DNA from 4 places in the Sinorhizobium alkalisoli genome. Region 4 is predicted to be linked to each of the others. Evidence: predicted binding sites of a transcription regulator. Region 4 holds the regulator's gene; each other region holds the start of a gene.
The links. Region 4 encodes LexA, which represses DNA repair genes until DNA is damaged. Its sites were predicted from a motif close to TGTTCNNNNTGTGTTCNG; they were not measured.
Positions count from the first base shown of each region.

Region 1: the regulator LexA is predicted to act here: its motif matches at 3,211-3,228, upstream of recA (recombinase RecA).
Region 2: the regulator LexA is predicted to act here: its motif matches at 5,171-5,188, upstream of EKH55_RS05060 (DNA polymerase IV).
Region 3: the regulator LexA is predicted to act here: its motif matches at 5,698-5,715, upstream of EKH55_RS10405 (ATP-dependent helicase).

Region 1 covers NZ_CP034909.1:1,599,916-1,607,092, forward strand. Annotated here, with positions in the region: gene alaS (alanine--tRNA ligase) at 1-1,841, opposite strand, end outside; gene recA (recombinase RecA) at 2,070-3,152, opposite strand; gene EKH55_RS07910 (carbohydrate kinase family protein) at 3,383-4,330, shown strand; gene EKH55_RS07915 (pseudouridine-5'-phosphate glycosidase) at 4,409-5,338, shown strand; gene EKH55_RS07920 (universal stress protein) at 5,814-6,230, shown strand; gene EKH55_RS07925 (BCCT family transporter) at 6,288-7,177, shown strand, end outside.
Region 2 covers NZ_CP034909.1:1,025,230-1,032,406, forward strand. Annotated here, with positions in the region: gene dnaE (DNA polymerase III subunit alpha) at 1-2,514, shown strand, start outside; gene EKH55_RS05055 (L,D-transpeptidase family protein) at 2,540-3,751, opposite strand; gene EKH55_RS05060 (DNA polymerase IV) at 3,874-5,166, opposite strand; gene EKH55_RS05065 (GNAT family N-acetyltransferase) at 5,321-5,908, shown strand; gene EKH55_RS05070 (hypothetical protein) at 5,959-6,609, opposite strand; gene EKH55_RS05075 (DUF3572 domain-containing protein) at 6,618-6,890, opposite strand; gene EKH55_RS05080 (response regulator) at 7,047-7,177, shown strand, end outside.
Region 3 covers NZ_CP034909.1:2,115,326-2,122,502, forward strand. Annotated here, with positions in the region: gene EKH55_RS10385 (efflux RND transporter permease subunit) at 1-2,911, opposite strand, end outside; gene EKH55_RS10390 (efflux RND transporter periplasmic adaptor subunit) at 2,908-4,116, opposite strand; partial or broken gene EKH55_RS10395 (cyclase family protein) at 4,411-5,215, shown strand; gene EKH55_RS10400 (carboxymuconolactone decarboxylase family protein) at 5,231-5,641, shown strand; gene EKH55_RS10405 (ATP-dependent helicase) at 5,758-7,177, shown strand, end outside.
Region 4 covers NZ_CP034909.1:1,396,089-1,403,265, reverse strand. Annotated here, with positions in the region: gene EKH55_RS06975 (D-alanyl-D-alanine carboxypeptidase family protein) at 1-1, opposite strand, end outside; gene EKH55_RS06970 (septal ring lytic transglycosylase RlpA family protein) at 59-1,099, opposite strand; gene EKH55_RS29345 (hypothetical protein) at 1,024-1,377, shown strand; tRNA gene EKH55_RS06965 (tRNA-Ser) at 1,388-1,475, shown strand; tRNA gene EKH55_RS06960 (tRNA-Ala) at 1,611-1,686, shown strand; gene EKH55_RS29340 (hypothetical protein) at 1,899-2,066, shown strand; gene lexA (transcriptional repressor LexA) at 2,243-2,953, shown strand; tRNA gene EKH55_RS06950 (tRNA-Cys) at 3,612-3,685, opposite strand; gene EKH55_RS06945 (YrbL family protein) at 3,865-4,689, shown strand; gene EKH55_RS06940 (hypothetical protein) at 4,705-4,989, opposite strand; tRNA gene EKH55_RS06935 (tRNA-Asn) at 5,129-5,203, shown strand; gene EKH55_RS06930 (SMR family transporter) at 5,355-5,693, shown strand; gene EKH55_RS06925 (SMR family transporter) at 5,696-6,025, shown strand; gene EKH55_RS06920 (SDR family NAD(P)-dependent oxidoreductase) at 6,013-6,861, opposite strand; gene EKH55_RS06910 (cysteine synthase A) at 7,176-7,177, shown strand, end outside.

The sequences.
Region 1 (7,177 bases), 200 kb from region 4:
TCCTCGACGATCTTCAGCTCTTCGGCCGTCATCGGCTTCGGATGCGACACGTCGAAACGCAGGCGTTCGGGTGCGACCAGCGAGCCCTTCTGCGCCACATGGGTGCCGAGCACCTCGCGCAGCGCCTCATGCAGGAGGTGCGTTGCCGAGTGGTTGGCGCGCAGGCGCGTGCGCCGCGCATGATCCACCGTCAGCGTTGCGGCTTCTCCGGTGTTCACGCTGCCTTCCGTGACCATGCAATAGTGAACGAAGAGCCCCTCGCCGCGCTTCTGCGTGTCGGTGACGGTCAATCGGCCCGTCTCGGTGGTGATGACGCCGGTATCGCCCATCTGGCCGCCCGACTCCCCATAGAAAGGTGTCTGGTTCAGGATCACCTGGATGCCTTCACCCTCGTTCGCCGAATCGACGACCGTGCCGTCGCGAACAATCGCCTGGATCACGCCCTCGGCCGCCTCCGTGTCGTAGCCCAGGAAGTCCGTGGCGCCGTGCCTTTCCTTGAGCTCGTACCAGATCGTCTCGGTCGCCGCTTCGCCGGAACCGGCCCAATTGGCCCGCGCTTCCGCCTTCTGCCGTTCCATCGCTGCGGCGAAGGCGTCCGTATCCACGGTGATGCCCTTGGCGCGCAGCGCGTCCTGTGTCAGGTCGAGCGGGAACCCGTAGGTGTCGTAGAGTTTGAAGGCGGTTTCGCCATTGAACCGATCGCCTTCGGAGAGACCGGTCGAGGCGTCCGCAAGCAGGTTGAGGCCGCGCTCCAGCGTCTTGCGGAAACGGGTCTCCTCGAGCTTCAGCGTTTCGGAGATCAGCGCTTCGGCGCGAATCAGCTCCGGGTAGGCACGACCCATCTGGCCGACGAGTGCCGGCAGCAGCTTCCACATCAACGGCTCCTCGGCACCGAGCAACTGCGCATGGCGCATGGCGCGGCGCATGATACGACGCAGCACGTAGCCGCGGCCCTCGTTCGACGGCAGCACGCCGTCGGCGATCAGGAAGGCGGAGGAACGCAGATGGTCGGCAATGACGCGATGGCTCGCGCGCCGTTCGCCCTCAGCCCTTACTCCGGTCGCTTCCTCCGATGCCGCGATCAATGCCCGGAAGAGGTCGATATCGTAGTTGTCGTGCTGGCCCTGCAGGACTGCGGCGACACGTTCCAGGCCCATGCCGGTGTCGATCGATGGACGCGGCAGATCGATGCGCTCCTCTTTCGTCACCTGCTCGTACTGCATGAAGACGAGGTTCCATATCTCTATGAAGCGATCGCCGTCCTCATCGGCCGAGCCCGGCGGTCCGCCCCAGATCTCTTCGCCATGATCGTAGAAGATCTCCGAGCACGGGCCGCAAGGGCCGGTATCGCCCATGGCCCAGAAATTGTCGCTCGTCGGAATGCGGATGATGCGGTCGTCGCCGAGACCGGCGATCTTCTTCCAGAGGTCATAGGCCTCGTCATCGGTGTGATAGACGGTGACGAGCAACCGCTTCGCATCGAGCCCGTATTCCTTGGTGATCAGGTTCCATGCAAGCTCGATCGCACGGTCCTTGAAATAATCGCCGAAGGAAAAATTGCCGAGCATCTCGAAGAAGGTGTGATGACGCGCGGTATAGCCGACATTGTCGAGGTCGTTGTGCTTGCCGCCGGCGCGGACGCATTTCTGCGCGGTCGCCGCCGTCGAATACGGACGCTGTTCCAGCCCGGTGAAGACGTTCTTGAACTGCACCATGCCGGCATTGGTGAACATCAACGTCGGATCGTTGCGCGGCACCAGAGGGCTCGACGGCACGATCTCGTGGCCGTTCTTGCGGAAATAGTCGAGAAACACCGACCGGATTTCATTCACGCCGCTCATCTTGCGTCCTATCTGTGCACACTCCGGCCGCAAGCGCAGGTGTCCCGCGCTTCAGTGCCGTAACCTTCGACCCCGCGTCTATCGCTCGTAGCCGCCCTCCCCGATGGCCGCTGCCATCGGAACCACAGGCTTTTATCTTCCGCATATCACGCTGTCCAGACGGCAGCAAAAACCGGCCGCTCATGCCGAGGGCCGGTCCTCCGGGCGAAAGCTGGTTTGCTCTGCCCGCTATTCGGCGGCATCCTCGCCGTCGCTCTCCGGCCCGCCGTTCTCAAGGAACCGCTCGGCTATCAGGCCGGCATTCTGCCGGAGCGCCATTTCGATCTCGCGCAAAAGATCCGGATTGTCGCGCAGAAACTGCTTGGCGTTCTCGCGGCCCTGGCCGAGACGCTGACTGTTATAGGAGAACCACGCCCCGGACTTTTCCACAATGCCCGCCTTGACGCCGAGGTCGATGAGTTCGCCGGTCTTGGACACGCCTTCGCCATACATGATATCGAACTCGACCTGTTTGAAGGGCGGCGCCATCTTGTTCTTGACGACCTTGACGCGAGTCTGGTTGCCGACCACTTCCTCCCGCTCCTTGACCGAGCCAATGCGGCGGATATCGAGCCGGACCGATGCATAGAACTTCAGCGCATTGCCGCCCGTGGTCGTTTCCGGCGAGCCGAACATGACGCCGATTTTCATGCGGATCTGGTTGATGAAGATCACCATGCAGTTGGACTTGGAGATCGATGCGGTCAGCTTGCGCAGCGCCTGGCTCATCAGGCGCGCCTGCATGCCCGGCAGGCTGTCGCCCATCTCGCCCTCGATTTCGGCGCGCGGCACGAGCGCTGCGACCGAGTCGACGACCAGCACGTCGATCGCGCCGGAGCGAACCAGCGTATCGGTGATTTCCAGCGCCTGCTCACCGGTATCGGGCTGCGAGATCAGGAGATTTTCGAGATCGACACCCAGCTTGCGCGCATAGACCGGATCGAGAGCATGCTCGGCGTCGACGAAGCCACAGATGCCACCCTTCTTCTGCGCTTCGGCAATGGTCTGCAATGCCAGCGTCGTTTTGCCCGAGCTTTCCGGGCCGTAGATTTCGATAATGCGGCCTTTCGGCAGGCCGCCGATGCCAAGCGCGATATCGAGGCCAAGCGAACCGGTCGAGACGGTTTCGATCTCGACGACGCTATCCTTGGCGCCTAGCTTCATGATCGATCCCTTGCCGAACGCGCGTTCGATCTGGGAGAGCGCCGCTTCAAGTGCCTTGCTTTTATCCACCGATTTGTCCTCTACGAGCCGCAAAGAGTTTTGTGCCATTGGGTCCACCTTTAGGTTATTGGAGCTGTTGAGGCAATGAAGCCGCCGCAGGAGTTTTTGTACACGCTTTGTTCCGATTTGGCAATGGCACATCAACCAATTGAAACATATGGGTTATTCGCCAATCGTTCGATTCCTGTTCACGGGCCATTGTACTCCATTTTCGTGGGACGGCGCGGAGCTTCGCCCAGACCTGTCGAGCCAGTCCGATTCGCATGATGAGGTGACGCATGAAGCAGCATAGGATCGCCGTTTTCGGTGGCGCCCATATCGACCGCCGCGGCCGTATCAGTGGCCGGACGGCGCCGGGTGCAAGCAATCCCGGAACGTGGTTCGAGGAGACGGGCGGCGGCGGCTTCAATGCGGCGCGCAATCTCGCACGCCTCGGGCACCGGGTGCGCATGATCAGCCCGCGCGGCGGCGATGCGGCCGGCGAACTGATCGCTGCGGCCGCAGCGGTGGCCGGAGTGATCGACTGCCCCTTCACCTTCCTCGATCGCAAGACGCCGAGCTACACGGCGATCCTTGAAAACGACGGCAACCTCGTCATAGCGCTCGCGGACATGGAGCTCTATGCGCATTTCTCGCCGCGCCGGTTGCTGCAGCGGGCAACACGCGAACTGGTCGCCGCGAGCGACCTCGTGCTGATGGACGCCAACCTCCCACAGGAGACCTTGGCGGCGCTGGTCCGCGCCGCAAGCGGAGACGGTCGTCTCGTCGCCGGCATCGCCGTTTCCCCCGCCAAGGTGATCCGATATGGCGAATGCCTCGCCGGTCTCGATTTCCTGTTCATGAACGAGGCGGAAGCACGCGCGCTGACAGGAGCGGATAACGCCGATGCCGAGGCGTGGCCTTCCCTTCTGCGGGCGGCCGGGCTCTCCGGCGGTGTGGTGACACGCGGAGGTCGGACGGCGGTCGCCTTCGACCGGTTGAGTGCCTGCCTCGCCTCGCCGCCTGCCCTGCCCGCCCTTGCAGACGTAACAGGCGCCGGCGACGCTCTGGCCTCCGGCTTCCTTTCCGCCCGGCTCGCCGGTCTGGAACTCGCCGCATCCCTGCGGCACGGCATGGCCGCCGCCATGATTGCGCTCCGCTCGCGCTACGCGGCTGCGGAAGAGATGTCTTTAAACAATCTCCGGGAGGCGCTGACCCTTGTGCCGGTGCCGCGAATGCTGTCATGAGATTGCCAATCGAAGGGAGGAGCCGCTGGCGGCCTCTCCCGGTATCCTGCTCCAACACTCGATCAGAAGCGAAGAACAATGACGAAGCCTTCCAACCCATCCCTGCCGATGGAATATTCCGACGAAGTCGCGGCCGCGAAAGCGCGCGGCGCGCCGATCGTCGCGCTGGAATCGACGATCATCACCCACGGCATGCCCTATCCGGGCAATCTCGACATGGCGCGCAGCGTCGAGACGATCATACGCGAACAAGGGGCGGTGCCCGCGACCATCGCGGTCATCCACGGCACCCTCCATATCGGCCTCGACGACGCGAAGCTGGAAGCGCTTGCCAAGACTGAAGAGGCGATGAAACTTTCGCGCGCCGACCTCGCCTTTGCGATCGCCGAGCGCCGCACCGGAGCCACCACCGTTGCCGCGACGATGATCGCCGCCGCCCGCGCCGGCATCGGCGTTTTCGCGACCGGCGGCATCGGCGGCGTTCATCGCGGCGCGGAACTGAGTTTCGATATTTCCGCCGACCTCGACGAACTCGCGCGCACCAACGTGATCATCGTCTGTGCGGGCGCCAAGGCGATTCTCGACATTCCTAAGACGCTCGAGGTACTTGAGACCCGGGGCGTGCCGGTGGTCACCTATGACAGCGAAACCTTCCCCGCCTTCTGGTCGCGCGACTCCGGCCTCAAGAGCCCGTTGATGCTGAACAGCCCCGCGGCGATCGCCAATTTCCAACGCATGCGCGAGCAGCTCGGCGTCGATGGCGGAATGCTCGTCGCCAATCCGGTGCCGGAGGAAAGCGAGATTGTGCGCGAAGAGATGGAAATCTACATCACCCGCGCGCTGGACAATGCCGCGAGCGACGGCATTTCCGGCAAGGCGGTGACGCCCTACCTGCTCGACAACCTCTTTCACATGACGGAAGGCCGCAGCCTCGAAACCAATATCGCGCTCGTCGAGAACAATGCCCGGCTCGCCGCCGAGATCGCCGTCGCACTGGCCGCGAAATAGTCGCAACTCTCCGCTTGCTCGACGGTATACTCCTGGGCTTCGGCAGTATCGTCGCGACCTCGGCAAGAACTCGGGCGCCGCGCACAAATCCGACATAGTCGCGGGGGCTGCCGGCGATAGCTGGGTTGCGGTGCCGGGCAGGCTGAACATCGAAGAAATCCCGATCTGAAACGGAATGCGACAGGAATGTCGCATTTGCTCGCTGTGTCGTCGCCTGGACGACGACACGAGACGGCGCAAATTCTTACGTAGGATTGACCAAACGACATCAAGAGACGCGGCCAGCGCGTCCTCACGAGCAGGAACTCCGGCGCTTGAAATCCGGACCCGCGCACCGGCTTTTGCACAACATCTTCCGGACTGCAATACAAGACTGCCGGCGCGTGGACCACTCGCGATCAAAAGCCGCAACCGCAATTCACCATGAGAAAAGGAGAAGAGAAGAGGTCAACCGGTAAACAAAACTGGAGGGGAAATGTACACGAAAATAATGGTTCCCGTCGATCTGGCGCATGTCGAAAAGCTAGAGCGTGCCCTTGATACGGCGGCAAAACTTTCCAAGCTCTACAATGCTCCCGTTGCTTATGTGGGCGTCACGGCCTCAGCCCCCGGTCCACTCGGGCATAACGCTGCGGAATATGCCGCGAGGCTGGCGGCTTTCGCGAAGGACCAGGGCGCTCGTCACGGCATCTCGACCCGGTCGGAGTCGGTGGTCAGTCACGACCCGGCAGTGGATCTCGGCGATGCCCTGGTCGAGGCGGTCAAGAACACGGGAAGTGACCTCGTCGTCATGGCGACGCACATTCCCAATGTTGCCGATCATCTCTGGCCATCCAACGGAGGCCGCCTGGCAACCCACACGAATGCCTCCGTATTCCTGGTCCGCAGTTGAACGGTCTCTACCGGACCGATCACGACAACTCATAGCAATATCTGAGGAGCATATTCCATGAGCGATGCTGGAATTCCGGCCCCTGAAGGCCCTTCGGCGCTGATCGACACCGACTACGAAATCGGTCAGGACAACATCACTGCGCAAATCGGGCCCTTCGGCCTCGACATTCACAACCCCGTCTTCCTGATATCCGGCCTGACGGCCGTGGCCTTCGTGCTGCTGACGCTCGCCTTTCAGGAGCAGGCGGGTCCAATCTTCAACAGCATGCGTGAGTGGCTGACGTCGACCTTCGATTGGTTCTTCCTTCTCTCGGCCAATATCTTCGTCCTGCTCTGCCTCTTCCTGATTGTCTCGCCCTACGGCAAGGTGCGGATCGGCGGAAAGGAGGCCACGCCCGACTATTCCTATTCCGGCTGGTTCGCGATGCTGTTTGCCGCCGGCATGGGCATCGGATTGATGTTCTACGGCGTTTCCGAGCCGATCTCGCATTTCTCCTCTTCCGTGGCGGAGGATGCCGGCACGGCGGACAGTTGGGCCCCGCTCGGCGGCGCCCCAGGCGATATTGTGACCGCCCGCCATCTCGGCATGGCCGCGACCATTTTCCATTGGAGCCTGCATCCCTGGGCGATCTACGCCGTGGTGGCGCTTGCACTTGCTCTTTTCGCCTATAACAAGGGGCTGCCGCTTACGATCCGTTCGATCTTCTATCCGATCTTCGGCGAACGCACTTGGGGGTGGCCGGGCCACATCATCGATGTGGTCGCAGTCTTCGCGACGCTGTTCGGTCTTGCCACCTCGCTCGGGTTCGGCGCCGAACAGGCGAATGCCGGGCTCAATCATCTGTTCGGCCTGCCGGTCAACGACGTCTCGAAAGTGCTTCTGATCGTCGGGATCACCGCCATCGCGCTCGGATCCGTCGTGGCGGGTCTCGATGCCGGGGTGAA
Region 2 (7,177 bases), 370 kb from region 4:
GGGCTGGATTTCCGTTTGGCCAAGCTCGGTATGGCGCCCGGCTATAGGGAAGAGGATTACCGCGAGCGGCTGGCCTTCGAGCTCAGCGTCATCGAGCGCATGAAGTTTCCGGGCTACTTCCTGATCGTTGCGGACTTCATCAAATGGGCCAAGGAGCATGACATTCCGGTTGGCCCCGGCCGTGGCTCCGGCGCCGGCTCGCTGGTCGCCTATGCGCTGACGATTACCGATGTCGATCCGATGCGCTTTTCGTTGCTGTTCGAACGCTTCCTCAATCCCGAGCGCGTGTCGATGCCGGACTTCGACATCGACTTTTGCCAGGACCGGCGCGAAGAGGTCATCCGCTACGTCCAGCGCAAATATGGACGCGAGCAGGTGGCACAGATCATCACATTCGGTTCGCTGCAGGCGCGAGCGGCGCTGCGTGACGTCGGGCGGGTGCTGGAAATGCCTTACGGGCAGGTCGACAAGATCTGCAAGCTCGTACCGAACAACCCCGCCAATCCGACGCCGCTTTCGAAGGCGATCGAGGAGGAGCCGCGCCTGCAGGAGGAGGCGGAGAAGGAGCCGGTCGTCGCCCGCCTTCTCGACATCGCGCAAAAGATCGAGGGTCTCTATCGTCACGCCTCGACCCATGCGGCCGGTATCGTTATCGGCGATCGGCCGCTGTCGCAGCTCGTGCCGATGTACCGCGATCCGCGTTCGGACATGCCGGTCACTCAGTTCAACATGAAATGGGTTGAGCAGGCCGGTCTCGTAAAATTCGACTTTCTCGGGCTCAAGACGCTGACGGTGCTGAAGACAGCCGTCGACTTCGTCGCCAAGCGCGGCATCGAGGTTGATCTTGCGAGCATCCCGATCGACGATCCGAAGACTTACGAAATTCTCTCCCGCGGCGAAACGGTCGGCGTCTTTCAGGTGGAAAGCGCCGGCATGCGCAAGGCGCTGATCGGCATGCGCCCGGACTGCATCGAGGACATCATTGCACTCGTCGCGCTCTACCGCCCCGGGCCGATGGAGAACATCCCGGTCTACAATGCCCGCAAGCATGGCGAGGAGGAGATCGAATCGATTCATCCGAAGATCGATTACCTGCTCAAGGAAACCCAGGGCGTTATCGTCTATCAGGAGCAGGTGATGCAGATCGCCCAGGTGCTTTCGGGCTATTCGCTCGGCGAGGCGGACCTGCTGCGCCGCGCCATGGGCAAGAAGATCAAGGAGGAGATGGACAAGCAGCGCGCCCGCTTCGTCGAAGGCGCCGTTCAGAACGGCGTCTCCAAACCGCAGGCGGATCTGATCTTCGACCTGCTTGCGAAGTTCGCCAATTACGGCTTCAACAAGTCGCATGCGGCCGCCTATGCCATCGTCTCCTACCAGACCGCCTATATGAAGGCGCATTATCCGGTCGAATTCCTGGCAGCGTCCATGACGCTCGACATGTCGAACACGGAGAAGATCAACGATTTCCGCCAGGACGCAAAACGCCTCGGTATCGAGGTGATCTCGCCCTCGGTGCAGACGTCGTTCCGCCATTTCGAGACCGGCGACAACCGCATCTATTATGCGCTGGCGGCGATCAAGGGTGTCGGCGAGTCGGCGGTCGACCATATCGTGGAGGTTCGTGGCGACCGGCCCTTCGCAAGCCTCGAGGACTTCTGCCTCAGGATCGATCCGAAGCTTTTGAACCGGCGCGTCTTCGAGAGCCTGATCGCCGCCGGTGCCTTTGACTGCTTCGGTCATGATCGGGCCGAGCTCATCGGCGGGCTCGACCGCATCCTCGGCTTTGCGCAGCGCGCCCAGGAAAACAAGGTGAGCGGGCAGAGCGACATGTTCGGCGCAGGCGCTGCGACGGGCCCCGAAAAGATCGTGCTGCCGCCCTACACGCCCTGGCTCGCCTCGGAGAAGCTGCACCGCGAATTCCAGGTGCTCGGCTTCTATCTCTCGGCGCACCCGCTCGATACCTACGCAAAGCTGCTCCAGAAGATGCGGGTGCAGGCATTCGGCGATTTCGCCGCGGCGGTAAAAAAGGGCGCCACCGCCGGCCGGCTCGCCGGGACGGTCACATCGAAACAGGAACGCAAGACGCGCACCGGCAACAAGATGGGCATTGTTGCCTTTTCCGACGCCTCCGGCCAGTTCGAGGCGGTTCTCTTTTCGGAGACGCTGCACCAGAACCGCGATTTGCTGGAACCGGGCAAATCGATGGTGATGACGGTGGATGCCGACGAGCGCCCGGAAGGCATCGGTCTTCGCATAAGAACGCTCCGTTCGCTAGAGGAGGAATCGCTGCAGATGCAAAAGGCGCTGCGCGTCTATGTGCGCGATTCCGGCCCCTTGCGCTCGATTGCACCCCACCTCAACACGAAGGGCGACGGCCTGGTTTCCTTCATCCTCATCAAGGACGACGGCCAGCGGGAAATCGAGGTCGAACTTGGCGAGAAATACCGGATATCGCCGGAAATCGCCGCGGCGCTGCGCTCGGCACCCGGCGTTGTTGACGTCGAACTGGTTTGAAGCGGCCCGGACCGTGAGCCGTCGCTTACGGTTGCGTGATGATGATGAAATCGGTTCCTACACCGGTCTCCATGCCGCTCTCGGTATCGGAGATCGAAAGCGATGAGCCATCGGCAAGAAGGGATGCAATGCGCCGTTGCGTATCCTCCGGCACCGAGATGCGGTTGAGCGTGTGCTTCAGGGCGTTGAAATCGCTGGTGTCCGCATCGGTCGTGATCCCAAGGCGCTTTTTCGTGGCATTCGTCAGCGCATTATCCAGAGAAAGACCGAACCATTTGCCTTCTCCCGAATAGGGGTCGAGTTCCTGAAACTGCAGAAAATGCGTGCCGAGCGCCACTCCGGGCTCGGCGATGTCGATATCGACTTCGAAGAGCGGCTGGAACGCCCGGCGTACGCGCAGGATCCCGTTCGGCGGCGTCCCGCGGCCGGCCTTGCGGAAGACCGCCTGGAGTAGCTCGGGGGTGATTTCGCCATCGGCCGGCATGCCCTCGGCCACTTGGAAGGCACGGATGGCGGCGCGTGTCGCGGGGCCGCTGTAACCGTCCGGCTCGCCGGCTTCGTGGCCGAGCGCGTTCAGGAGCATCTGCAGGTCGCGCACGCTCTCTCGCATGCCGCGCCGGGTAATCAGAATGCGAATGGGCGCCCCGTCCCGTTCGAACGAGGGCGGTAGCGGAGATCGCTCGGCTGTCGCGACCTCAATGCTGCCGGTCGCGAGATCACCAAGAGCGGGGCGCAGGGGCACGTCGGCAAGCGGCGCCGCTGGCCTTGCCTGGTTCGGCTGGAAGAGCACGTCGCTCGAAACCCGTATGGGGGCGACCTCCCGCTCGGCTATGACCACGTGCATGCCGCGCTCGGTGATCTGGAAGAGATCGGCGGCGAAGCGGTCCGGAAGCCGTACGCATCCGTGCGAGGCTGGATAGTGCGGCACGTGGTTCGAGCCGTGCAGGGCGATGCCCGACCAGGTCAGCCGCTGCATGAACGGCATAGGCGCATTGGAATAGATGTTCGATTCGTGGTGCCGGCGCTTCTCCAGGATCGAAAAGATGCCTGTCGGAGTCCTGTGGTTCGCTCTGCCGGTCGACACGTTCGAGGTGGCGATCACTCGATCGCCGTCATAGACGGCGAGTGACTGCCGCTGGCGCGATATCACGATCTGCAATGGCGACTTGCCGGCTGCTGCGGCGGATGACAAAGACACGGCGAGGACGACGAGCCCTATCCCGAGAGTGGAACGCAAGATAAACCCTCATTTGCGACGGTGGCGCCTGCAAACGGCATGCAAGCCGTAACACGCCAGACTTGTCGAGCGAGGCTATCCTCCAATATTTAAGGAATTGAATCGGCGCCTTCCATCACGGGCTATTGATCGCGGCGCCGTTGACCGAAGGTGTAGCCCGTTTCGACGCTGGTCTTGCCGAACTTGTCGCGCAGCTTGTTGATCGCCTCCTCGGCGGCCGCCCGCCGCGTTGCCAAGGGGTCCACGAGATCCGGCGGATCGGCGTGAACGGGATCGCAAAGATCGCTGACGCCGATGCCGATCAGCCTGTATCTCGTCCCGTCGAGTTCCCGCTCGAGCAGTTGCAGGCCGATGCGGAAAATGCGGTCGGCAAGGCGGGTTGGGCTCTCCAGCCGCCGGTTGCGCGTACGGCTCTTGAAGTCCGCCGTCTTCAATTTCAGGACGACGGTCTGACCGGCGAGTTCGGATTTGCGCAGCCTGAGGGCTACCTGCTCGCTGAGGCGCCTGAGATGCGAGACGAGTTCCTCCGGGCGAGACAGGTCCTCGTTGAAGGTCGTTTCGGATGAAACGCTCTTGGCCTCCCCATCCGTCTCGACAATGCGTTCGTCCTGGCCGCGCGACAGCCGGTAAAGCCTCCGGCCCATCGTGCCGTAGCGGCGCATCAGTTCTGCTTCTTCCATCGTCTGCAACTGCCCGATCGTGCGGATGCCGTCCCGCTCGAGAGTCGCGGCAAAGGCCTTGCCGACGCCCCAGATCAAGGTGACCGGACGGTCCTTCAGGAAATCCACGGCCTCGGCCTGTCCTATCACGGAGAAGCCGCGCGGCTTTTGCAGGTCGGAGGCGACCTTGGCGAGGAACTTGCAGTAGGAGAGGCCGACGGAGACGGTGATGCCGACTTCCTGCTCGATGCGCCGGGCGAAGTGGGCGAGCGTCCGGGCTGGCGCGGCGTGGTGCAGCCGCTCGGTGCCGCTCAGGTCGAGGAAAGCCTCGTCGATCGACAGCGGCTGCACGAGCGGAGTCAGGTCCAGCATCATGCTTCTGATTTCGCGCCCGACACGGGAATATTTCTCCATGTTCGGCGTGATCACCACCGCTTCGGGGCAGGCCTCGAGCGCCTTGAACATCGGCATGGCCGAACGCACGCCATGAATGCGGGCGATGTAGCAGGCGGTCGAGACGACGCCACGTTTGCCGCCGCCGATGATGACCGGCTTGTCGGCGAGCTCTGGATTGTCGCGTTTCTCGATCGAGGCGTAGAAGGCATCGCAGTCGATATGCGCCAGAGTGAGCCGATCGAGTTCGGCGTGGTGCAGGAGACGCGGACTGCCGCAGGCGCGACACCGCCGGGCGAGGGCTGCCTGGTCTTTCAGGCAGTCTCGGCAGAGGCCGGAAATCGGTACAGCGCTGTCTCGCATGTCTGGGAACAAATGTTGAACGGGGCGACTTTACGCTCTACGCTACTGCATGATTCCTTAAATCGGAACCGATTTAAGGGCGGAATCATGCAGCGAGCTTGCGTGTCTGACAGACGTGCGGCGCTGTGGTGGTGAGCGGGCGTTGGAGGCTTCATTGGATGTCGCCCTGCAATTTGCGCCGGCAACAGCGGATCGCTGGCCGGACTTCGAGAGGCTTTTCGGCCCGCAAGGCGCGTTCTGCGGCTGCTGGTGCGTAGCGTTGCGCCTGCCGCACGCCGTTCGAATGAGGATGAGCGCCGGAGAACGCAAGGACGCCATGAGGCGCAGGATCGAGGCGAGACCACCGCCCGGCCTCCTCGGCTATCATGTGGGCGAGCCGGTCGCCTGGGTCCAGGTCGGCCCCCGCTCCGACGTGCCGCAATTCAATTCGCCACGCACCGTTTCGCGTCCGCTGCAAGCAAGCGAGGCGCAGGATGAGAGCGTCTGGGCGCTGAGTTGCTTTTTTCTTTCCTCGCCCTTGCGCGGCAAGGGGTTGAGCCATCGCATGCTCACGGCTGCAATCGCGCATGCCCGGGCTGCCGGCGCCCGGTATCTCGACGCCTGTCCGATCGACCATGCCAAGCAGTCGAAATCCGTCGCGCTCTGTATCGGCTCGACGACGATCTTCGATGCCGCCGGCTTCGAGATCGTGGCACGGCGCAAGGACGGCAGGCCCCTGATGCGATTGGAATTGAGGCAATGACGGTTCGCGCCGTAATGACTTGCCCCGGCCGGGCGGCGCTGAAGGGCGGTTCAGCAGGCGTCGGGACGGGCGCGACAATGGACGCGGATCAGCTCCGCCGCCTCCGGCCAGTCCGCGGCGACGCGGATGTCGACGCCGGGTGCGGGTGCAAGGGCGCGAAATTCCGCGTTCGCCATCAGGTTGATGAGGAGGCAGCCTGGAGCGTGTTCCCGCACGGAGTGGAGGTTGCGCAAAATATCGTCGACGAAGGCGAGCGGCAGATCGCGCGCTTGATGCAGGCGCTTGACCAGCGGTCCCTTCGGCTCTTCGGAGGCGAGCAGCGGATACGGAAGATCGAGGGCGTCGAGCAGCCGGCGGCGGGCCGCCGCGTGACGCGGCGGCATCGCCGTCAGAAAGACGATGTCGGCCTCTCCGGAAAATCCTTTCAGCGTCTCGACCACCTGCATCGCGGGCGTCTGCCACCGGTCCTGCGCCGCATAAAAGGCGTCGAGCAGCGCTTCCGCCGCCGCGTCGCTCACCGCTTCGCCGCTTACCCGATCGACTATGTTGCCGGAAAGGCGGAAGGAGCGGGGAAGGAGTGCATGGTCCCGAGCCTCCAAAAAAGCCATGAAGGGCGTCAGGAATTCGAGCACGACCTCATCGACATCGCTGACGATCAGCGGCCGGTCGGAAAGACGGATGCCGGTTCCTGGTTGCCACATGGCTACGCTCAGCCGTCCGCAAAATCCGCCGGACCGGACAAGGCCTGGTGTGCCCTGACCACGTCTTCCGGCGGCGTTCCGGTCCCGGCGCAAAACGCCATCAGCGTCGGCTCGTGCTCCATCAGAAAGGCGACGAGACCGCCCAGGAAGCCGGGATCGCCAGCCGCCTGGCGCAGCGAGCCGATATCGGTACCGGAGAGCGCCAGAAAGCGCGACATGAGTTCCGGCTCGCTCGTGAGCCAGGACAGAATGGCGATGGCTGTTTCGTCAGCGCTCTTCATCGTGTTGAATCTCTTTTCATTTGGCGGCCGGGTTTACCTCTTTTTCAACCAAATAGCGCTAGCCTCGCGAATGACGGAATGGGTCGAGTCGCCAACTGCGAAGCTTATATCTCTAAAAGGGACTTGCAAGGCGGCGACAGACAGCAAGGGATCGACATGCCCAAACAGGTGATGATTGTTGAGGACAACGAGCTGAACATGAAGCTCTTCCGAGACCTGATTGAGGCTTCGGGTTACGCGACGATCCAGACGCGCAACGGCATGGAAGCGCTAGAACTTGCGCGCAA
Region 3 (7,177 bases), 720 kb from region 4:
TGGTCATCATCACCGGCCTCAAACGAATATTGGCCGCATCCTCGATGGCGCTGCGCACGTCCTGTCCGCGGTCACGCAGCTGATTGGCAAATTCGACGATCAGTATGCCGTTCTTCGCCATGATGCCGACGAGCATGACGAGCCCGATCTGGCTGTAGATGTTCAGCGTATTGCCGGTCATGATCATCGCGAAGACGGCGCAGGCAAGCCCGAGCGGCACCGTCGACATGATGATGATGCCGCTGACGAAGCTCTCGAATTGCGCCGCCAGCACCAGGAAGATGATCACGATCGCAAAGCCGAAGGTGATGAAGAGGCCGCTGGCGTTCTCGTCGAGCGTGGCCGCCTCCGCAAGCGGCATCAGCCGCGAGCCGGGCGGCATGAGCGGCTCGGCCATTTGCTCCACCATCGACAGGGCTTCCCCGAGCGCCAGGTCGTCTTTCAGCCCGGCCGAGAGCGAGACTGAACGCAGTTGGCTCTCGCGCGAGAGCTGCGGCGCCACGGCCTTCTCCTCGACCGTCGCGATCGTCGACATCGGGACGATCCGGCCGTCACCTGTCTTGACGAAGATGTTCTGCAGATCCGTCGGATCGTTGAGCGGCGCCGTCGAGGAGAGCAGCTTGACCGGATAGGACTCGCCCTCTACGAAGATGTCGACGACACTGCTGCCATCGAGCATGGCCTGCAGCGCCCAGGCCAGGCCGCCGATGTCGACGCCGAGGTCGGAGGCCCGCTCGCGATCGATCGTCACCGACAATTGCGCCTGGTTGGCCTCATAGTTCAGCCGCACGTTCTCAAACCGGCCGCTATCCTCGATCGCGCGCACCAGTTTCGCCGCCGCGTCGCCGAGTTTCGTATAGTCATTGCCGACCAGCGCCACCTGAAGGCCGCTGCCGGCGCCGCGAATGCCGAGGCTGTTCGACTGGATCGTGAAGGCGCGGACGGATGGTATGGCGGCGGTCGCCTTGTTGATGTCGGCAACAATCTCCTGCTGCGTGCGCTCGCGACCCTCCCAGGGCGTCAGTCTCAGGACCATGAACCCGTTATTGGCTGAACCGCCCTGTCCGGAAATCGAGAATACATTGCTGACCTCGCCCGATTTCATCAGCGGCTGCAGCGCATCCTCGATCCGCCGCATCTGCGCCTGCGTGTATTCGAGCGACACCCCCTGGGGCGCATTGACCCTGAGCATCACCAGCGAGCGGTCCTCGTTCGGCGTCAGTTCCGATTTCAGTGTCAGGAAACCGGTGGCGCCCGCCGCGGTGAAGAAGGCGGCCACGACGAAGACGACGAGCGGCGCGTTGAGGCAGGACCGCAGCGTTGCCCGGTAGAAGGCGGAAGCGCGCGCGCCGAAGCGGCGCATGAAGCCGTGATGGGCATGCGCCTCGGTCGTCAGCATGCGCGAAGCCAGCATCGGGCAGAGCGTCAGCGAGACGAAGGACGACAGGAGCACGGCAAAGGCAAGCACGAAACCGAACTCGCGGAAAAGCCCGCCGGTCTGCCCCGGCAGGAAGGAGAGCGGCACGAAAACAGCCGCAAGCGTCGCGGTGGTCGCGAGAACCGCGAAGAAGACCTCGAGCGTGCCGTGCACGGCCGCCGCCCGCGGCCCAAGCCCGCCGGCCCTGCGGCGCACGATGTTCTCGAGCACGACGATGGCATCGTCGACCACAAGGCCGGTGGCGAGCACGATCGCAAGCAGCGTCAGGATATTAATCGAAAAGCCGGCGAGATAAATCGCCGCGAGCGTTCCGATCAGCGCGATCGGCATGGTGATGGTCGGGATCAGCGTCGCCCGCCAGTCGAGCAGGAAAAGATAGATGACGAGGGTGACGATGGAGACCGCAACCATGAGCGCGATCTCCACCTCGTGGATCGCACCATTGATGAAGACCGCGTCGTCACTCGTCACCTGCAACTCGGTTCCCTGCGGCAGAATATCCGAGGAGATCGTATCGACCACCTTGCGCACGCCTTCGGAAATGTCGACGGTGTTGGATTGCGCCTGGCGGATGATGCCGAGGCCGATGCCCTGGCGACCGTTGGAACGCAGGGCCGAGGTGCCCGTATCCGGACCCAGCGTTACCGTCGCCACGTCGCCGAGCCTGACATTGTTGCCAAGCATCAGGTTTTCGAATTGCGCAGGCGTCTGCACGTCGGCCGTTGCCCGGACCGAGATGTCTTGGCTCGAACTCGTCAGCGACCCCGCCGGCACGTCATAGGAAGCGTTGGCGAGCGCCTCGCGCAGGTTGGCGACGGTGATGCCGCGCCCGGCGAGCTTGGCCTGATTCAGGTCGATGCGGAAGATCTTCTCCTGCTCGCCATAGACCGTGACATCGGCAACGCCCTCCACCGCCGCCAGCCGGTCGCTGATCTCGTTCTCGACCAGGAGCGTCATGTCTTCCATCGACATCGCGTCGGAGGTCAGCGCCAGGCGCATGATCGGCTGGCTGTCCGAATCCGCTTTCACGATCCGCGGCTCCTCCGCGTCGTCCGGCAGCCGGTTGGTGACGCGGCCCAGTGCGTCGCGCACGTCGTTGGCGGCCTGGCCGATATCGGTCGTGTCGGAGAAGTCGAGCGTGACGCGGCTGCGGCCGAAGGAAGACGTCGACGAAATGCCCTTGATGCCTTGAACGCGCGAAACGGCGCCTTCGACGACCGAGGTGACCTCTCGATCGATCGTTTCGGGAGACGCTCCTTCGAATTCGGTCGTTACCGAAATGACGGGCTGGTCGACCTGGGGCAATTCGCGAATTTCGATGCCGTTCCAGGCGGCGAGACCTGCCACGACGATCAGCATGTTGACGACGAGCGCGAAAATCGGACGGCGGATGAAAAGCGCGGTGAAGCCGGTCTTGCCGCCCTCTCCCGCGGCTGGCAATCCTCCCCGATGACCGCCGAAGCCGATGTTCATTGCGCGTCTCCCGCCACCTTCTGCTCCGGCTCGGCACGCGGCTCCCCGGCGATGCGCACCGTGCCACCTTCGCGCAGCCGCTGCACGCCTTCCGTTACGACACGGTCGCCCTCGGAAATCCCGGCCTCGACAAGAACCGTGTCCGGATTGCGCTGGATGATCTTGATCGGCACGCGCTCGCTCTTGTCGCCTTGGATCCGCCAGACATAGGCTCCTTCCGAGCTCCATTGGATCGCCAGCGGGTCGACGGTCGGATAGCGATCGCCATCGAAAGCCATGGTGACCGAGAAGGACATTCCGGCGCGCAGCATGTCGTCGGGATTTTCGATCCGCGCCCGCACGCGAAGCGTGCGGCTCGTCTGGTCGAGGCGGTTGTCGATCGCATGAATGGCGCCGTCGAGCGAACGGCCGGGCTGGGCGATCGCGTTCGCGGTCACCGGCTGGCCGACGTAGATCCTGCTGGCGAAACGTTCCGGCACCCAGAAGTCAACGAGGATCTCGGAGCGGTCGTCGACGACGGCAATCGGCGTCGAAGTGGTGACGTAATCGCCAACATTGACCGTGATGATACCGACTATCCCCTTCGACGGGGCAACGATGTCGCGCCGCTTGAGATCGAGTTCCGCCGTGTTCAGCGCCAGTTCGGCCGCCTGCAGCGCGATCTCCGCGTCGCGCACCTCGACCGCCGTGACGACACGGGCGCTGCCGAGATTGCGATAGCGCTCGACCTTTTCCTGGGCGCTGTCGCGGGCCAGCCGGGCCTGTTCGGCGGCGATCGTCTGATCGTCCCTGTCGAGCCGCGCGATCACCTGGCCAGCCTCGATCCGGTCGCCGGACCGGACGAGAATTTCTGTGAGGTTGCCCGTTGCCGTCGGCGTCACCGTGACGGATTGGATTGCTTCGCCGCTGCCTATGACGTTCAGCCTATTGTTGACGACTGCGGTCTCAGCGGGCTTGACCACCACCAGCGCCGCCCCGCCCGCGCCACCGCGTCCGCCCTGGCCGCGCCCGCGATTGCCCTCGCCGCCCCTTCCCTCGCCGCCCCTTCCCTCGCCGCCTTGCGAGCGCGATAGCGCATCGAGGAGAGGATGTGAAACGCCGATCGCCGCCAGCGTTTCCCCGGCACCGGGGGCAAAGCGTATCCAGGCGGCGCCGCCGACGACGAGAACGACGAGGCTGACCGCCAGTTGCTTCCAAAAGCGCATCCATGTCTCCGATTTGAGGTGCACGCGGCGGCGCGGCGCGCACCGGGAGGAACGTTCCGAGTTGTCGCGAGTATGATTGTTCGCCCGCCCGCGGGCAATCTCGGAACGCCATCATTACGCAATTGTAATGAAAGCAGAATTTGTTGGCCGCATGATGGCGCTTTCCGCAACCGGAAAAGACATTGGCCACCCTGGAAAACCATTGTTTACAGCAGCCACGGCTTAGCTATCCTGCTGCTCGGACTGCGGCATCTTCAATCAGGTTTTCAACGCTCAAACCGGGGAGCAGGGGCAATGTGCGATGCATGCGTCATTCAATCGGTAAAGGAGCGGATGCTTTCGCGGCGAGACTTCTTCCGCGCGGCAGCGGTCGGCACGGCTGGGATTGCCGCCGCAAGCATTGGGGCCGCGCCGCCGGCGCTTGCCGAAGGCCACGCCAGCGTCACGGATCTTACGCATGAGCTTCACGAGGAGTTCCCGACCTTTTTCGGTCAGCAGCAATTTTTCCGTCGCCGAACACAAATTCAACCTGTTCGAGCTGCGCGTCAACGAGCACACAGGAACCCATGTGGATGCGCCGCTGCATTTCTCGGCCGACGGGCTATCCGTTGCCGAACTGCCCGTCGAAAAGCTCGTTGTGCCGCTCTGCGTCGTCGACATCCGAAACAAGGCCGCGGCGGATCCGGATGCCCAGGTGACACCGGAGGACATCAAGTCCTGGATCGCTGCCAATGGCGAGATCCCGGATAACGCCTGTGTAGCGATGCTGTCCGGCTGGGCCGATCATGTCGGCACGGACAAATTCCGCAATGCGGATTCCGCAGGTAAACTGCACTTCCCCGGATTCCACGTCGAGACCGCCAAATTCCTGCTGGAGGAAACGCAGGCCGCCGGCATCGCAGTCGACACGCTTTCGCTCGACCATGGGATTTCACCGGATTTTGCCACACACCACGCCTGGCTTCCCGAGGGCCGCTGGGGACTCGAGGCTGCCGCCAATCTCGACAAGATGCCGGCGAAGGGCGCCACCCTCGTCCTCGGCGCCCCGAAGCACCGCGGCGGCACCGGCGGTCCGGCACGCGTCTTCGCACTCGTCTGATCGGAGGATTACCGCATGAGCACCGTCGCGCCGCCACCCGATCCCGAAGCCGATCCGCGCGTCAGGGCGGTATTCGACGACATCCGCGCAACGCGCAAATCGAATTTCATCAACAATATGTGGCACTGGCTTGCCTTCGACCCGGACTTGCTGGAGCGCACCTGGGCAGAGGTGAAGGCGGTGATGGCGACGCCCTCGGCTCTCGACCTGCTGGTCAAGGAGATGCTTTACATCGCCGTTTCCGTCACCAATGGCTGCGGCTATTGCATCCATTCCCATACTGCGTCAGCCAAGGCGAAGGGCATGACGGACGCGCAGCACGCCGATCTTCTCATGGTGATCGCGCTTGCCGCCAAGACCAATCAGCTCGCGACCGCGCTGCAGGTGCCGGTCGATCCGGCCTTCGACGCCAGGGGCGAACAATGATGCGCGCGGTGAAAAGGCTAGTCTTTCCACAGTCTTGCTGAGCCCGGCAGAGAACCCGGAATAAAAGAGGAACATCCTTTCTGGCCTTTCGGTCCCGAATCACTACATTGGGCCGCATGAGCAAAGGTTTCGACGACATCCCCTTCTTCGACGAGGAGCCGGCACCGCGCAAACCCGCCTCCGCCACGGGCGGGATCGCGGCGCGTGCCATGGCGGCCCGCGACAGGTCCAAGCGTCCGGATTATCTTTCCGGTCTCAATCCGGAGCAGGCGGACGCCGTCGAAACCCTCGAGGGGCCCGTATTGGTGCTCGCGGGTGCCGGCACCGGCAAGACGCGCGTGCTGACGACCCGCATTGCCCATATCCTCTCCACCGGCCGCGCCTACCCATCGCAGATCCTCGCCGTCACCTTCACCAACAAGGCCGCGCGCGAGATGAAGGAGAGGATCGGCGTGCTCGTCGGCCATGCGGTCGAGGGCATGCCCTGGCTCGGCACCTTCCACTCGATCGGCGTCAAGCTCCTGCGCCGCCATGCCGAACTGGTGGGCTTGAGATCCGATTTCACCATTCTTGACACCGACGACGTGGTGCGCCTCATCAAGCAGCTGATCCAGGCGGAAGGCCTCGACGACAAGCGCTGGCCGGCCAAGCAGTTCGCGGGCATGATCGACGGCTGGAAGAACAAGGGCCTCGACCCTTCGCATATCCCCGAGGGCGACGCCCGCGCCTTTGCCAACGGCAAGGGCCGCGAGCTCTACGCCGCCTACCAGAACCGGCTTCTGACGCTGAACGCTTGCGACTTCGGCGACCTGCTGCTGCATCCGATCCGGATGTTCCGCGCCAATCCGGATGTGCTCAAGGAGTATCACGACAGGTTCCGCTACATCCTCGTCGACGAGTACCAGGACACCAATACGGCGCAGTACATGTGGCTCAGGCTCCTGGCGCAGCGGCCCCGGTCTTCCGAGCGATCTGGCACCGGAAATCCGGGCGGAGCCCGGCAAGGCCAAGCGGCCGTCGCGCCTGATGGCGCGCCCCTGCGGAGCGAGCCGCGCAGCGGCGACAGCGTGAGCGCGAATAAACCCATACAACAAATCAATCTCTGCTGCGTCGGCGACGACGATCAGTCGATCTATGGCTGGCGCGGGGCGGAGGTCGACAACATCCTGCGCTTCGAAAAGGACTTTCCCGGCGCCAAGGTCATCAAGCTGGAGCGCAATTACCGCTCGACCGAGCACATTCTCGGCGCCGCGTCGCATCTGATAGCCCACAATGAAGGCCGCCTGGGCAAGACGCTATTCACCGAGCGCAGCCATCCGGACGACGAGAAGGTGCATGTGCACGCCGCCTGGGACTCCGAGGAAGAGGCCCGCGCGGTCGGCGAGGAGATCGAGCAGCTCCAGCGGGGCAAGCACAATCTGAACGACATGGCGATCCTGGTGCGCGCCTCGTTCCAGATGCGCGAGTTCGAAGACCGCTTCGTCACCCTCGGCCTCAACTATCGCGTCATCGGCGGCCCGCGCTTCTATGAGCGGC
Region 4 (7,177 bases):
TGAGAAACTCCGGTTTCTTCACGGGCATAGCAGCGCCGCCAGACCTATTCAACCGGCGTCAATCGGCCAGAACGCCCCGGTTCTGCCGCTTTGCGTAGGCCCGAATGGAGTCGGACGTCAGCGGGTCCGGATCGGCCATGATCAGTTCGAATGGCGAAGCCCTGTCACTGACCCGGACTTCGACATAGGCGGCGGCATAGGCCATGTTGCCATCCGGCAACGGGATCCATTCCGGGCGCTCGGAGGGAACCGGCCCGATCTCCGGCAGCATCATGAACTCGGCAAGCGCGGCCGATGCCGGCGACGCTGCAGGCGGCGCCGTGAGCGCATTCAACGACCTCGTTGCGCCAAGCGTCGATTTCGCCGGAATCGTCAGAGTCCCAAGGTCCTGTGCCTGATCGCGCAGCGGTTCGTTCGAAGCCACCATGACCCCCGTCGCGATCTGCCCTTCCGGCGCGATGCGAGGGCCGCGATCGCCCTTGGTAACGTAAGACGCCATGAGATAAGGCATGTCGTTGCCCTCGAGCGGGGCTCGGCCGACATATTGCACGCGTACCTGGGCACTTCCCTTGCGCTTGATATCGAGCAGGTCGGCGGTCTTCGAGGAGACATCGATGATCCGGCCGAATTCATAGGGCCCGCGATCGTTCACCCGCACAATGACGGAGCTGCCGTTCTCGAGATTGGTCACGCGAGCATAGCTCGGCAAAGGGAACGTGGGATGCGCCGCGGAGAGGTGATACTTGTCATAGACCTCGCCATTCGCCGTCAGCCGGCCATGAAAGGCCGAGCCGTACCAGGAGGCCATGCCGGTCTTGTTGTAGCCCGGCTCCTCCTTCGGCTGATACCACTTGCCCTTGACCTGATAGGCATTGCCGACCTGGAATCGCCCGCCGCCCTTCGGAATGTTGCGCCCGTTGGCCACTCGCGGACTTGCTTTGACCCCGTAGACCGATTCGGCGAAATATTCCTTGCTTCTCGACTTGCTCTTCTTGACGCTGGACGTCGAACCGCAGGCCGCTAGTGCTGCGCAAAGCAGTGGAATTGCAGCGAGGCGCAATCCCCTCGCAAGGCATGCCGCTTTTCTACGAGATATCATCTGTCCCCAAGGTCATTCGCGAAATTCGTGCCCGAACGATCCGCATTTCACCCCCGCGGATCTTTCGACGTCCCGGAAAGGGACAATCGTGTAATGATGACAACAACAAGGCAAAAATACGAATTTCTAGGCGAGATCGCGCCGGGTTTTTCTCGTTATGGTTTACAAAACGTAAATACCAGACCGACGGAGATGCGCAGTACCAAGCGGCAGAGGCCGAAGAAATTCGTGCGGGCGGCGAGCTTAAATCTTGCAACGAACCGCACTTCGCGCAATAACGCGCTGCCCGGATGGGTGGCCGAGCGGTTTAAGGCACCGGTCTTGAAAACCGGCGACGGGCAACCGTCCGTGGGTTCGAATCCCACCCCATCCGCCAGCGTGAACTTTGTCCGACCCGGCACCTGCTCCCATTCGGACTCGACTGTCTGCCGACGTCTCGAGCACGTTCGGCCAATTCAGCCGAGCGGGCTGGCGCGCGCCGTGGAATTCTTCTATATAGTCCAGGCCTGCCGGGGTCGTAGCTCAGTTGGGAGAGCGCCGCAATCGCACTGCGGAGGTCGAGGGTTCGACTCCCTTCGACTCCACCATTCTTCTCTTTGTCCAGCCCGGAGCCGTGATGCCCGATCTGCCCGGCGGCGGCGGCAGGTTTCTTCGCCGAGGCGCATTGCGCCAAGTCGTTTACCGGGAACACAAAATGCTGGTTTCGGCCACCAAGGTTTCCTTGCCATCGCTGGCGAATTGAGGGACAGTTGGGGTCTGCATCTTTTCGTGTCGGCAACTCCCGCGAGTGGAGAAAATCATGTCCTCTAAAACTCTGATGGCGGTTGCAGCATTGGCGCTCCTGTCACTTTGGGGATGCGCCACCACCGGCGCTACGGGCAACACGACCTACGCGCAGTGGTACGGCCCCTACCCTGAGCCTGACTTCGACGTTCTCAGTCCCGGGGGTCTGCGCCTCGCCTATTGATCGGGCGCCACATCAACGCTCCATCGCCCGACAGCCCAATGGCTTGTCGGCCCCGGCAAAGCGACGCCGCCCAATTCAGCATGGCAATATTCACGGAATGTTAGGCACTTGCGGAACACAAATGGAACGGATAGTGTCTGTTCTTGATTTGTTTCGCGATTCTGGAGTGACGCGCCATGCTGACCCGCAAGCAACAGGAATTGCTTCTCTTCATTCATGAACGAATGAAAGAGTCGGGAGTCCCGCCGTCCTTCGATGAAATGAAAGACGCGCTCGATCTTGCGTCGAAGTCGGGCATCCACCGGTTGATCACTGCGCTCGAGGAGCGGGGCTTCATTCGCCGGCTTCCCAATCGGGCACGCGCACTTGAAGTCATCAAGCTGCCGGAAGCCTATACGACACCGGCGCAGCCAAGGCGCGGCTTTTCGCCGAGCGTCATCGAGGGCAGCCTGGGCAAGCCATCTGCCGCGCCCAGGGTCGAGGCGCCACCCGCAGAGACGTCCTCGATTGCGGTTCCCGTGATGGGGCGCATCGCCGCCGGCGTCCCAATTTCTGCGATCCAGAACAATACGCACGAGGTTTCCGTTCCGCTCGACATGATCGGCAACGGTGAACATTACGCACTGGAAATCAAGGGCGATTCGATGATCGAGGCCGGCATCCTCGATGGCGACACCGTGATCATCCGCAACGCGAGCACGGCCAGTCCGGGCGATATCGTCGTGGCACTGATCGATGACGAAGAAGCGACCCTGAAGCGATTCCGCCGGAAAGGTGCGTCGATTGCCCTCGAAGCGGCGAACCCGGCCTATGAGACCCGGATATTCGGACCGGACCGGGTGAAAATCCAGGGCAAACTGGTCGGGCTGATACGGCGGTATCACTAGCCCATCGCCCCGGTGATCGGAGCCGTTTCGTTTGGCCGATGCATGGGTATTTGCGCACAGTGCGTGATCGAGTGGGCAACAGTTATCGTCCGAAGCCTTGGGCGGTAGACGTTCCGCTCGACGTTGCGGCCGACCAGCGCCGAGTACTTTCGTCTGGCTGCCTCCCCCCATCCCCGCATGGGCGTAGAGCCGTCCGCAGGTGGACGGTCGGCGCCACGGGTATTCTCCCCGGTTATCGTATCGGTTTCGGGCCCAGCTCAATCTCCCTCGGGTTCGGCTTTCATGTGGGAGACGGCATGGCTTGGCCGGTCGGATCTGCAGTCCTGGGTTTGCCCATGGACTCTCCTCCTTGTTGCGATCTCGACGCGATCCATGGGTCCGATGAAAGTTCCTCCAAAGCGCTGCCTATGGAGTCTTGCTGGATCGGATTGCGCGCACACCGTTCTCGCGGCCACGCTCGCGGTATCGCTTGACCATGCGGCGGGCGATTCCGCCTGACCAACGCGCTCCGACGATCAGGCGGTGGTAAAGCGGCGGCCCGGTCAGGCCGGAATCGACATTCTGCAGGCAAGCGGCCGTTGCCGCAGCGGCTGAAGATCACTTGCCAAGAAATTTGCCGGCGCACATCGGTGCCACCAGCCGGATCATCAGGGGAATTTGGAGGCCTCGCCCGGAATTGAACCGGGGTACAAGGATTTGCAGTCCTCTGCGTCACCACTCCGCCACGAGGCCTCATCGACAAGAAATATCAAGTCGTGGCGAGCGTTTAGAATCATTCGAGATGAACCGCAAGAGGCAATTTCCGAAAAACGCACCCCTCGTCTCGGCCCATCGTAAAAGGAGGTTGGACACTGGAATGCCCAGCCTCCCAGTTCGATCGCAATAAACTCACCCATAAGGTAGGATTTTCCTTGATTTTCCTCAACCGGCGCTGTTTTGTCACAAAACTTTCACACTTAATGGGCGAGGACATGTTCGACGGCAAGATCTCCCTTTCCGACTGGCACCAATGTGCAGGCGGGCACCAGCGGTGTGTTTTCGAGCATGACCTCTACCCGAATATTTTGGTCAAGGTTCTCAGAATCAGGGGCAACAGCGGCGAGCGCCAATCGACGCGGATGCTGCGCTTCATCGATCGCTTCAAGCGGTTCGGTGCCTACCGGACATTTCGACGCGAAGTCGACGAGTTCATCGAACAGGCCCGAAAGTTCACCCTGTCCGACACAGCCGATCTCCCCATCCCCGGAGTGCTGGGCTTCGTTCAGACCGAACACGGCCTCGGTCTCGTGGTCGAGAAGATCACTATGGCAAACGGACAGTTGGCCCCAACCTTGCGCGACCTGGCGCTGGCGGGGCGGTTGACGGCCAGGCACCTGGCGATGATTGACGAACTTTTCGAGCGCTGTCGCCGGCTTCACATCGTGCTGATGGATTGCAATGCCGGCAACTTCGTAGTGACGGACCGTCGCGGTTTTGAGGAACTGATGTGCATCGACGGGACCGGTGAAAAAAGCCCGTTGCGCATTTTCGCTCTCAGCCGCAGGGCCAACGGCTTCAGACTGCGGCAAATGCGTGAGAAGCTGTTTCTCAAACTCGCCAGAACCTTGAACGATCCGGCGGCGCTGCCCAACGAGGGGCACGTCCACACGGTCCTAGAGCCGTATCTGCGGCCGAAGCGCAGACTTCACGCGGTCGAGGGCGTTCCGGACGCACTCAACGTTTCACGGGCCAGCTAGCCCGAGATCGCAATTCTACTTCCCCGACGTTTTCTCGGTATTGCCGCGCCAGCGGGCCCACCACACGGCGAGTCGTCGGCGTGCGCGGCGCACAACCGGTATGTCGTGCGACAGCACCAGCAGCCCGAGCGGTATCATCCAGAAGCCGAGGACCGGCAGGAAGCCGAGAACACCGCCAGCAATGAGCAGAAGCCCAATCGTCACCCTGAGGGCCGGCGAGTCGGGCAGGCCGACGCGCCATGTACCGAGAATGATTTCCCGCGTTTTCGGATCGATACCGAAATGCTTCTTCTTCGCCATTGCTTCCTTCCTGCGACTTTCCCAGAATTGGTGCTTTCTCCACAGCCGAGCAAGCGGCGCTTTCAATTTTTTTTGAAAAATCGCTTGGCAAATCGAAAAAGCATTTGTATTAGCAGCCTCACTTCTGCGGCGCAGATGATCCCTGGTAGCTCAGCGGTAGAGCACTCGACTGTTAATCGATAGGTCGCCGGTTCGAATCCGGCCCGGGGAGCCAGTTTCGAAGAGCCATTCGCGGCGAAGGCCGGAGTGGCTCTTTTCGTTTGCTAGCGCATCGGCCGAAAATCGATGCGCAGATCCAATGATTTACAGCGTCCTCTGTGTGCCCTGAAAAACGCACGGCGCCACAGGTCCATCAGAGGTTCCGGATGCGCTTCGCGTGGTTTTTCCTGATTCTCGCCATTGGCACCGAAATCGCCGGCCTCACCGCCATGAAGGCCGCCGGGGGCGCCTATGTCGGCCATGCGGTCATGTATGGCTCGATCGCGCTCTCCTACGTGTTTCTTGCTATGGCGGTGAAGACGATTCCCGTCGGGGTCGCCTACGCGATCTGGGAAGGCTCGGGCGTCGCGCTGATCACGCTCGTCTCGGTCATGGTCTTCGATCACGTGCTGACCGGTCGCGAGATGCTCGGCCTCTCCATGGCCGTGTCCGGTATCCTTCTCGTCAATGCCGGCAAGGTGCAGGACGAGGAAAGCGCGGCATGAGCATGCCAGTCTTTTCCTTCTCCTCCTTCGCCTTCGCAGTGCTGGCCGGCCTTTTCGACGTGGCTGCCAACCTCGCCTCCTCGAGATCGAACGGCTTTAGTCACCGCGGCTGGGGTGTGCTTTCGATTGCGCTCGTGCTCGCCGCCTTTGCGCTGCTCGCGGAGGCCGTCAAAGGCATGGAATTGGCGATCGCCTATGCCGTGCTGGGCGCTACCGGCATATTTGGAACGGCGATCTCGGGCCGCCTTCTCTTTGGCCAGAGATTGAAGCCGATCGGGTGGATCGGTCTCTGCCTGATCTTCGGTGCGGTGCTGGTGCTTCACACCGCCTGACGCGGCCGTCCCTTTGAACGGGACTCCTTGTGCTTGGGCGCCGTGTTGCGCGGTGCCCGCCACGGCATCAGCCAGCGGAGAACCGGAAAATAGACCCCATAGGGCAGAAACTTGAGCAGCTTGACGAGATAGGTGAAGCGTTTCGGGAAGGTGATCTCGAAGCGTCCGGACTTCAGCCCTTGCGAAATCCGCGCCGCCGCCGTCTCGGCGCTGACGAGTGCGGGTCGCGGGAAATCGCCCTTTACGGCGCCGCGTGTATCGACGAATCCCGGACAGATCAGTTGCAGGCGTATGCCGATTTGGTCGAGATCGAATTTAAGGCTCTCGGCCATGTTGATGAGAGCTGCCTTGGTCGCACCGTAGGCGGCGTTCATGGGCAGGCCGCCATAGCCCGCAACGGAGGAGACGATGGCGATCTGCCCATGCCCCTTCGCTTTCATATGTTCGACGAGCGGCACAAGGCAATTGACAACGCCCTGGAGGTTGACGGCGAAACTCCTGTCGAAGGCATCGTGATGCAGATCGTCACCACGCACGGGGATTGCGACGCCCGCATTGAGGATCGCGAGCGCCACCTGTCCATGCTCGTATTCGATCGCCGTGATCACCCGCTCCATGTCATGGGGGTGGGTCACGTCCCCGTCGAGGACGATCATTTTCCCCGGCCCTGTCGCTTCGTGCTGCAGAGCGACCAACTTGTCGTGGCTGCGCGCCGTGACGACGACGCAATAGCCTTCCTCGACGAGTTGCAGGGCCACGGCGCGCCCGATTCCCGAACTCGCGCCGGTTATCCATGCCAGACCGTGCTCTGGGCGGGCGGTAAAAGCAGTCGTCATCTCCTCCTCGCATCCGTTGGGACTTTGCCTCTCCCCGCAAAGCCCGACCTTTCATCCAAGGCCGACCGCTGCGACGGCAATGCCGCCTGCACCTCCGCTTCCCGCCCATCATTTGACCGCGGAGACGATTTTTGCCCGGGACAAGAAAGCTTCGAAACGCTATTTCTTGTTTATTCAACAGGCTAGGCGGAAAAGACGCCAACATTTCGGCGACCGATATACCCGCACGAAATGTTTATCGGCTTGCCGTCAATCCTGGTTAGTGCTTGGCTTGAGGCTCGGCATACGTTCCGTTCAGCGCGAGGTTTCTTAAAAT